Regions from separate parts of the Streptomyces sp. NPDC090741 genome, predicted to be linked through region 3. Evidence: riboswitches for the same ligand, from Rfam matches in the RefSeq annotation. Region 3 holds a riboswitch; each other region holds the start of a gene.
The links. A riboswitch is a leader RNA that binds a small molecule or an ion and turns the genes downstream of it on or off. The one in region 3 is predicted to bind thiamine pyrophosphate.
Positions count from the first base shown of each region.

Region 1: linked by a shared signal. The riboswitch ahead of ACIQU4_RS00365 (thiamine ABC transporter substrate binding subunit) and the one ahead of thiO (glycine oxidase ThiO) in region 3 are both predicted to bind thiamine pyrophosphate.
Region 2: linked by a shared signal. The riboswitch ahead of thiC (phosphomethylpyrimidine synthase ThiC) and the one ahead of thiO (glycine oxidase ThiO) in region 3 are both predicted to bind thiamine pyrophosphate.

Region 1 is NZ_JBIVXF010000001.1:87,133-90,398, forward strand. Features, by position in the region: gene ACIQU4_RS00360 (ABC transporter permease) at 1-22, opposite strand, end outside; gene ACIQU4_RS00365 (thiamine ABC transporter substrate binding subunit) at 82-1,185, opposite strand; TPP riboswitch at 1,274-1,380, opposite strand; gene rlmN (23S rRNA (adenine(2503)-C(2))-methyltransferase RlmN) at 1,407-2,519, opposite strand; gene ACIQU4_RS00375 (phosphatidate cytidylyltransferase) at 2,680-3,266, opposite strand, start outside.
Region 2 is NZ_JBIVXF010000017.1:28,065-31,330, forward strand. Features, by position in the region: gene ACIQU4_RS34055 (YibE/F family protein) at 77-1,474, opposite strand; TPP riboswitch at 1,547-1,690, shown strand; gene thiC (phosphomethylpyrimidine synthase ThiC) at 1,685-3,266, shown strand, end outside.
Region 3 is NZ_JBIVXF010000009.1:90,111-93,376, forward strand. Features, by position in the region: gene ACIQU4_RS24085 (thiazole synthase) at 1-362, opposite strand, end outside; gene thiS (sulfur carrier protein ThiS) at 368-568, opposite strand; gene thiO (glycine oxidase ThiO) at 565-1,818, opposite strand; TPP riboswitch at 1,816-1,928, opposite strand; gene ACIQU4_RS24100 (NAD(P)/FAD-dependent oxidoreductase) at 2,033-3,253, shown strand.

The DNA of each region.
Region 1 (3,266 bases), on a different contig from region 3:
AGAAGGCGAGGGGTACGGCCATCAGCAGGAGCCTGACAGCCGTACCGCGCGCGCTCTCCTTCACGGGAGTGCTCTCGCGTCCTACTTCACGACGAGCGAGGACCATGCCTTGACCCACTGCTCACGGTTCTTGGCGATGGTCTCGGGAGCCACGTTTTCCGGCTTCTCGATGACCACGCCGTGCTTCGTGAACAGCTCCGGCAGCTTCGCGTCCTTGACCACCGGGTTCACGAACATCTGGAGCGGCATGTCCTCCTGGAACTTCTTGCTCACCAGGAAGTCGAGGAGCGCCTTGCCGCCCTCCTCGTTCTTCGCGCCCTTGAGCAGGCCCGCGAACTCGACCTGTCGGAAGCAGGTGCCGGTGGCCACGCCCGTGGGGGCCTCGGCCGGCTGCGGCTCCCCGTACAGGACCTCGACCGGCGGGCTGGAGGCGTACGAGACGACCAGCGGCCGGTCGCCCTTGGCCTTCTTGCCGCCCGCGGAGCCGGAGAAGCGCTCGTTGTAGGCCTGCTCCCAGCCGTCGACGACCTCGACGCCGTTGGCCTTGAGCTTGCTCCAGTAGTCCTTCCAGCCCTCGTCCCCATACTTGCCGACGGAGGCGAGCAGGAAGCCGAGGCCCGGCGAGGAGGTCGCCGCGTTCTCGGTGACCAGCAGGTTCTTGTACTCGGGCTTGACCAGGTCGTCCAGCGTCTGCGGCGGGGCGAGCTTCTTGTCGGCGAAGTACGCCTTGTCGTAGTTGACGCAGATGTCGCCGGAGTCGATCGGGGTGACCCGGTGCTCCTTGTCGAGCACGTATTCGGGCTTCACGTCGGCCAGGCCCTTGACCTCGTACGGCGTGAAGATCCCGTTGTCGAGGGCGCGCGAGAGGAGCGTGTTGTCCACACCGAAGAAGACGTCACCGCGCGGGGAGCCCTTGGTGAGGATCTCCTGGTTGAGGGCGGCGCCCGCGTCCCCGGACTTCAGGACCTTGACGGTGTAGCCGCTCTGCTGCTCGAACTCCTTGAGGACCGTGTCGGTCACGTTGAAGGAGTCGTGCGAGACGAGCGTGACCGTCTTGGACTTCGGCGCCTCGCTCGCCCCGGCCGCGGACTCGTCCTTGGCCTTGCCGCCGCCGCACGCGGCGAGCGTGCTGACACCGAGGGCTGCGGCCAGCGCCGCACCCGCGATCTTCCTGGTGGTGCTCACGGAACATTCCTCCTGGGTTGACCAGGAGAAGACGCGGCCCTGCCCGGGCGCTCTCGTGGAGCGGAGCGCCCGGGCAGGGCGCAACAGCTTGAGGTGGTGACCGAACTTCCTACCCAGAATGACCTGGGCAAGGTTCAGAGGGTCTGCGGCGTGTTGCCGCACTCTCAGCGCTGTGGCGCTCCCCTGTCGGAATATGAATATGCAGATGTATGCCGGTCAGCCTACCGCTCGCTCGCGGCGAGCTGACCGCAGGCGCCGTCGATCTCCTGGCCGCGGGTGTCCCGTACGGTCACCGGCACGCCGTGGCGGGCGATGGCCTCCACGAAGGCCTTCTCGTCCTCGGGACGCGAGGCGGTCCACTTCGAGCCCGGCGTCGGGTTCAGCGGGATCAGGTTGACGTGGACGCGCTTGCCCTTGAGCAGCCGGCCGAGGAGGTCGCCGCGCCAGGCCTGGTCGTTGATGTCGCGGATCAGGGCGTACTCGATGGAGATCCGGCGGCCGGACTTCTCGGCGTACTCCCAGGCCGCGTCGAGGACCTCGCGGACCTTCCAGCGGGTGTTCACGGGGACGAGGGTGTCGCGCAGCTCGTCGTCCGGCGCGTGCAGCGAGACCGCGAGGCGGCACTTGAAGCCCTCGTCGGCGAAGCGCAGCATCGCCGGGACGAGGCCGACGGTGGAGACGGTGATGCCGCGCTGCGACAGGCCCAGGCCGTCGGGCTCGGGGTCGGTGAGGCGGCGGATGGCGCCGACGACCCGCTTGTAGTTGGCCAGCGGCTCGCCCATGCCCATGAAGACGATGTTGGACAGCCGGGCAGGGCCGCCGGGGACCTCGCCGTCGCGCAGCGCGCGCATGCCGTCGACGATCTGGTGGACGATCTCGGCGGTGGACAGGTTGCGGTCCAGGCCCGCCTGGCCGGTGGCGCAGAACGGGCAGTTCATGCCGCAGCCGGCCTGCGAGGAGATGCACATGGTGACCCGGTCGGGGTAGCGCATCAGCACGGACTCGACGAGCGTGCCGTCGTGCAGCTTCCACAGGGTCTTGCGCGTGGTGTCGTCGTCGCACGAGATGTGCCGGATGACGTTCATCAGGTCGGGCAGCAGCTCCTGCTGGAGCTTCTCCCGCGAGCCCGCCGGGATGTCGGTCCACTCGGCCGGGTCGTGCGCGTACCGGGCGAAGTAGTGCTGCGAGAGCTGCTTGGCCCGGAAGGGCTTCTCGCCGATCGCGGCGACCGCCTCGCGACGCTCCTCGGGCGTGAGGTCGGCGAGATGCCGGGGCGGCTTCTTGGCCCCGCGAGGGGCGACGAAGGTGAGCTCTCCCGGGACAGGGCGGGCCATGGCTGGTACTCCTCGTAAGACGAAAGGCGCGCCGCAGAAGCAGCGCGCCCTTCAAGAGTAACCGCCCGGACCCACCCGAAGCCTTCGTACGTACGTCGTACCAGCTCAGCGGGGCTGCCCTGGTGAACCGCCCGCCGGTCGGAAGCCGCGGGACCCGGTTTCAGCCGGTGCCGACGAAGGCGGCGAGCAGCAGCCACACCACCGGGGCGGTCGGCAGCAGGGAGTCGAGCCGGTCCATGATGCCGCCGTGGCCCGGGAGGAGCGTGCCCATGTCCTTGATGCCCAGGTCCCGCTTGATCATCGACTCACCGAGGTCGCCCAGCGTGGCGCTGACCGCGACCGCGAGACCGAGCAGCAGGCCCTGCCACCAGACGCCCCCGTCGATCAGGAACTCCATGCAGAGCGCGCCGGCCGCCATCGCGAAGGCCACCGCGCCGAACAGCCCCTCGCGGGTCTTGCCGGGGCTGATGCGCGGCGCCAGCTTGGTCTTGCCGAAGCGCCAGCCCACCGCGTACGCCCCGGTGTCGCTGACCACGGTCAGCAGCAGGAACGTGACCACGCGCTCCGGCCCGTCGTCGGCGGTGAGGAGCATCGCGACGAAGGTGGCCAGGAAGGGCACGTAGAACGCCGCGAAGACGCCCGCCGTGACGTCCTTGAGGTAGTCCTCGGGCGGTTCGGTCATCCGCCAGACCAGGACCGCCAGCGCGGTCAGGGCCATGGCCACCCAGGCGCCCTCGGCCCCCCGGA
Region 2 (3,266 bases), on a different contig from region 3:
CCGAGCGGACCGACCGTACGAGCCGAGCGGGCCGTACGCGCCGAGTCGCCCCGGGCCCCCGAGCCACCCGGGTCTCTCAGCGCTTGCGCCGCCGCCCCCGGCCGCCGCGGACCGGCCCCGAAGCCGCCGCTCCGGCCGGGGATCCCGGCCGGTCGGCGGAGACCACCAGCGCGGCCAGCGCCGTGGTCACCGGAACCGAGGCCACCAGGCCGATCGACCCGACGAGGGTCCGTACGATCTCCTCCGCGACCAGCTCGCTGTTGGCCACCGAACCCATGCTGCTGTTCGCGATCGAGAACAGCAGGAGCAGGGGCAGCGCCGCGCCCGCGTAGGCCAGGACCAGCGTGTTCACCACGGATGCGATGTGGTCGCGGCCGATCCGGATGGCCGCACGGTACAAGGAGCGGGATCCCATCGACGGGTCGGCCTGGTGGAGTTCCCAGACCGCCGAGGTCTGGGTGACCGTCACGTCGTCCAGCACACCCAGGGATCCGATGATGATGCCCGCGAGCAGCAGGCCGCTCATGTCGATCTCCGGGTAGAGCCCGTGGATCAGACCGGTGTTGTCGTCGGTGTTCCCGCTGAGGAACGCCCAGTCGACGAACACCGAGCCCAGCAGCCCGATCAGCAGCAGCGAGACGAGCGTGCCCAGAACGGCGACGGAGGTACGGGCGCTCAGGCCGTGGCACATGTAGAGCGCGATGAGCATGATCGCGCTGGCCCCGACGACCGCGACGACCAGCGGGTTCGAGCCCTGCAGGATCGCCGGGAGGATGAAGAGGGTCAGCACGCCGAAGCTGACGACCAGCGCGATCAGAGCGAACAGGCCCCGCATCCGCCCGACGACGACCACCGCCACCGCGAAGAACGCAGCCAGCACCGCCAGGGGCAGTTTGCGGTTCACGTCGACCACGGAGTACTGGAGATCCCGCGGCGCGTCCGGCGCGTACGCGACGACCACCTCCTGGCCGTCCTCCAACTGCCGTGGTGCGCCCGGCTGGACGATCTCGAAGAAGGTGCGGCCCTTGTCGGGTCCGGTGGTGACCTCGATGGTGGCCTTCTTGCACTCGCCGGTCTGCGCGGCCTTGGCCTCGCGCCCCTCCGGGGTGGAGACGCTGCCGGTGGTCGGCACCTGCGAGGCGTTCACGGATTTGCAGTCGACCTGCTCGAGCTCGGTGACGATGCCCTGCTGGGTCTGCCGGTCGAAGCCCACCCCGGAGCGCTCGTGGGCGGGCGCGCCGCCCGGCCAGAGCACCACCATGCCGACGAAGACGGCGACGGCGAAGGGGATCAGGACCGCCGCGATGACCTTGCGCAGGTGCTTCGAGACGGGGGCCGCCGGTCCGTGGCCGTGGGAATGCCCGTGGGAGTGGCCCTGGTCCGGGATCTGGGCATGCTCGTGGCCCACGTGTGCGTGGTCGGTGTGACCCGTGGGCTTGGTGGGCTCGGTGGGAGGCTGCGGCGAGGACGTCACCGGCAGATCATCGCAAGAGTTGAGGGGGCCCACTGTTCAGCACGCCACAGATGACGCTAGCGTGGGGGCACCTTTGCACAACGCGGGAGCTCGGAGCACCGGGCTGAGAGGGCGCTGATCACCGTACGCAGCACACATGCGTACGGGAAGAGGCTGCGTCGACCGCCGAACCTGTTACCGGGTAATGCCGGCGTAGGGAGATCAGGTCTCATGACCATTCATGACGCACGCACGCCTGCCGTCAGCCAGGACGGCGACGGCCGCACCGAGCGCCAGCCGGGCTGGCACAAGGGCTACGTGGCGGGCTCCCGCCCCGACATCCGGGTGCCGGTCCGCCAGGTCCACCTCACCAACGGCAAGGACGTGACGCTCTACGACACGTCCGGGCCGTACACCGACCCGCAGATCGAGACCGACGTACGGCGCGGCCTGCCGCCGCTGCGCGAGAACTGGATCATCGGCCGCGGCGACACCGAGGAGTACGCGGGCCGACCCGTGCGCCCCGAGGACGACGGCATCAAGCACACCTCGCCGCGCGGTGGCCTCAAGAACCTCGACGCGGTCTTCCCGGGCCGCCCGCGCCAGCCCCGCCGAGGCCGTGGCGGCGCAGCCGTCACGCAGCTCGCGTACGCCCGCCGCGGTGAGATCACCCCGGAGATGGAGTACGTCGCGATCCGCGAGAACGTCTCCCCCGAGGTCGTCCGCGAGGAGATCGCCGCCGGTCGAGCGGTGCTTCCCGTGAACGTGAACCACCCGGAGATCGAGCCGATGATCATCGGCAAGCGGTTCCTGGTGAAGGTCAACGCCAACATCGGCAACTCCGCCGTCACCTCCTCCATCGAGGAGGAGGTCGACAAGATGACCTGGGCGACCAAGTGGGGCGCCGACACGGTCATGGACCTCTCGACCGGCCGCAACATCCACACCACACGCGAGTGGGTGCTGCGCAACTCCCCGGTCCCGATCGGCACCGTGCCGCTGTACCAGGCGCTGGAGAAGGTCGACGGCCGCGCCGAGGACCTGACCTGGGAGATCTACAAGGACACGGTCATCGAGCAGGCCGAGCAGGGCGTCGACTACATGACGGTCCACGCCGGCGTGCTGCTGCCGTACGTGCCGCTGACCGCCCGCCGCAAGACCGGCATCGTCTCCCGTGGCGGCTCGATCATGGCCGCGTGGTGCCTGGCGCACCACAAGGAGAACTTCCTCTACACGAACTTCGAGGAGCTCTGCGAGATCCTCGCGACGTACGACGTCACGTACTCGCTGGGCGACGGCCTGCGTCCCGGCTCCATCGCGGACGCCAATGACGCCGCGCAGTTCGCGGAGCTGAAGACGCTGGGCGAGCTGAACACGATCGCCAAGCGGCACAACGTGCAGACCATGATCGAGGGCCCGGGCCACGTCCCGATGCACAAGATCAAGGAGAACATCGACCTCCAGCAGGAGATCTGCGAGGAGGCGCCGTTCTACACGCTCGGCCCGCTGACCACGGACGTCGCCCCGGCGTACGACCACATCACCTCCGGCATCGGCGCCGCGATGATCGCCTGGTGGGGCACCGCGATGCTCTGCTACGTCACGCCGAAGGAGCACCTGGGCCTGCCCAACCGCGACGACGTGAAGACCGGCGTCATCACGTACAAGATCGCTGCGCACGCGGCGGACCTGGCCAAGGGTCACCCGGGCGCCCAGGAGTGGGACGACGCCCTGTCGGACGCGCGGTTCGAGTTCCGCTGGGAGGACCAGTTCAACCTGGCCCTCGACCCGGACACGGCCCGTGAGTTCCACG
Region 3 (3,266 bases):
GTCTCCGCCGCGTCCAGCAGCTCCACCCCGTCCGGCAGCAGGGTCCGCTCGTCGGCCACGACCTCCAGCTTGATCCAGTCCGTGCCCAGCGCCTCCCGCGCGAGGCGCGCCGTCAGCACCGCCTCGCCCGCCGTGAAGCACCCGGCGGTGTTCGGCAGCACCGCGATCCCCAGCCGGGTCAGCACCGACAGGACCGAGCCCTGGACCGTCGGGTCCAGCCGCCGCATCGCCACCGTCGTGAGCTCCGTACCGGACGCGATCAGCGCCCGTTCCAGGACGTCCAGGCTCGGCGCCCCGCCCGTCCCCATGATCAGACGGGACGAGAAGGTCCGGCCGCCCAGTACGAAAGCGTCGTCCGCCATCGCGCTCAGCCTCCCTGTACCGCGGTGAGGACCTCGACCCGGTCGCCCTCGCCGACCGGCGTGAGCGGCCACTGCCCGCGCGGGACCACGGTCTCGTTCAGTGCGGCCGCGACGCCGGACGGCGCCGCGGTCAGGGTGGCGACCACCGCGTCGAGCGTGGTGCCGGCCGCGATGTCGCGCGGCTCGCCGTTGACGGAGATGGTCATGCGTACGACTCCTGACGTGCGGCGGAGAACCGGCGCGGGGTGAACGGTCGGGCGATCTCCGGCAGCGTGCCGGTGGTCAGCAGCTCCGCCATCACGTCGCCGGTGAGCGGGGTCAGCAGCACCCCGTTGCGGTAGTGCCCGGTGGCCAGGTGCAGGCCGGGCAGGTCGGTCGGGCCGAGCAGCGGGGCGTTGTCCGGGGACCCGGGCCGCAGTCCGGCCCGGGTCTCGGTCAGCGGCAGTTCGGTGATGCCGGGCACCAACTCGTGCGCATCGCGCAGGAGCTCGTACACCCCGCCGGCAGTGACCGTGGTGTCCCAGCCGAGTTCCTCGCTGGTGGCCCCGATGACGAGCTCGCCGTTCTCGCGCGGCACCAGGTACACGTGGCTGCCGCGGACCACCGCCCGTACCGTCCGCGACAGGAACGGCGCGTATGCCGCCGGCACCGCGAGCCGCAGCACCTGCCCCTTCACCGGCCGTACCGGAGGCAGCACCTGCGCCGGTACGCCGGCCAGCCGGCCGCTGAGCGAGCCCGCGGCCAGGACCACCTGGTCGGCGCGCAGCTCCGTACCGTCGTCGAGCCGTGCGCCGACGGCTCGGTCGGCGGCGGTCAGCAGCCGTTCCGCGGCCGTCCGGCGGATCTCCACGCCGGCGCCCTCGCAGGCGGCCAGCAGCGCGGCCGCCAGCCGGCGCGGATCGACCTGGTGGTCGCCGTCCACGCGCAGCCCGCCCCGCACGCCGGGAGCCAGCATCGGCTCCAGGCGGCGGCACTCGCGGCCGGTGAGCCATTCGGACTCCAGACCGCAGCGGCGCTGGAGGGCGTGCAGTTCGCGCAGGTGCAGCCGGTCGTCGGCGTCGAGGGCCACGGCGAGGGTGCCGCAGGCGCGGTAGCCGATGTCCATCCCGCCGCTGGCCTCGGCCAGCTCGGCGGCGAACTCGGGGTAGCGGGCGGCCGAGGCGACGTTGAGGCCCAGCAGGGTCTCCTCGCCGTAGTGCAGCTCCGTGACGGCGGCGAGCATGCCGGCCGCGACCTGTGCGGCGCCGCCGCCGGGCGCCGGATCGGCGAGTACGGTCCGCAGCCCGCGCCGGGCCGCCCGCCAGGCGGTGACCAGGCCGATGATCCCGCCCCCGATGACGAGGACGTCGGATCCCGTGGCCCCTGTGGACCTCGTGGCCCGTGTGGCCGCTGTGGACCCTGTGGACCCTGTGGACCCTGGGGATCCCGCTTCGGATCCCTTCCGAGATGAGTGCATGGGCGTCCAGCCCCTCCCTTCGCCGGCATGACCCGGATCAGGTTCGTACGGTCGGAGGCCGCTCAGCCTCCCTCTCAGCCCGGTCCGCCCGGACTCCCGCGATAGGTACGGGCGCCAGCCTAACCCCGGCGCCGGGGGCGGGTAAGGCTGCCTCCCCGGCCGCCGCGCCGGGCCGCTGTTCCTGACGAAGCGTCAGATCGCTAGGGTGGGCGGTGTGAGCGAGCAGACGGAACAGACTCAGAGCGGCGTCGTCATCGTCGGCGCCGGAATGGCCGGGGTGCAGACCGCGGTCGCGCTGCGGGAGCAGGGGTGGCGCGGTCCCGTGACCCTGCTGGGCGCCGAGCCCCACCAGCCCTACGACCGGCCGCCGCTGTCGAAGGCGGTGCTGCTCGGCAAGGCCGAGGACTCCGCGTTCGACGTGGACTTCGAGGGGCTCGGCGTCGTGCTCCGGCTAGGGGTGGAGGTCACCGGGCTGCGGGCCGCCGAGCGCGAGCTGGACACCGAGGCGGGGCCGGTCCCGTACGAGGTGCTCGTCCTGGCGACCGGCGCCGAACCGCTGACCCTGCCCGGGTCCGAGGGCGTCCAAGGCGTGCACCTGCTGCGCACCCTGGACGACGCGGCCCGGCTGCGGCCGGTGCTGGCCCGGACCCCGGCGACCGTGGTGGTCGGGGCGGGCTGGATCGGCGCCGAGTTCGCCACCGCGGCGCGCACGGCGGGCTGCGCGGTGACGGTGGTCGAGGCGGCGGACCGGGTGCTGGCCGGGGCGCTGCCCGCGGAGGTCGCGGCCCCCATGGCCCACTGGTACGAGGAGGCCGGGGCCGCCCTGCTGACCGGGGCCAGGGTCTCCTCGGTGGAGTCCGGGCGGGTCCTGCTCGCGGACGGGCGGGAGCTGCCCGCGGGCGCGGTGGTGGTGGGCATCGGGGCCCGGCCGGCGACCCGGTGGCTGGCGGACTCGGGGGTCGAGCTCGGGCCGGACGGCGCGGTCGTGGCGGACGAGTACCTGCGCACCTCCCTGCCCGGGGTGTACGCGGTCGGCGACTGCGCGTCGTTCCCGTCGGCCCGCTACGGGGCGCGGCTGCTGGTGCACCACTGGGACAACGCCCTGCAGGGGCCGCGGGTGGTCGCGGCGAACATCGTGGCGGGGACCGCGGCGCAGGTCTACGACCCGGTGCCGTACTTCTGGTCGGAGCAGTTCGGGCGCTTCGTGCAGTACGCGGGGCACCACGCGGGCGCCGACGAGCTGCTGTGGCGCGGGGACCCCGCCGAGGCGGCGTGGTCGGTGTGCTGGCTCCGGGACGGGGCGCTGGCCGCGGTCCTGGCGGTGGGCCGGCCGCGCGACCTGGCGCAGGGGCGGAAGCTGATCGAGACGGGGGCCCCGGTGGATCCGGCCAAGGTCGCCGATCCCGCGGTCCCGCTGAAATCGGCGCTGGTCTAGCACCGTACGAGCC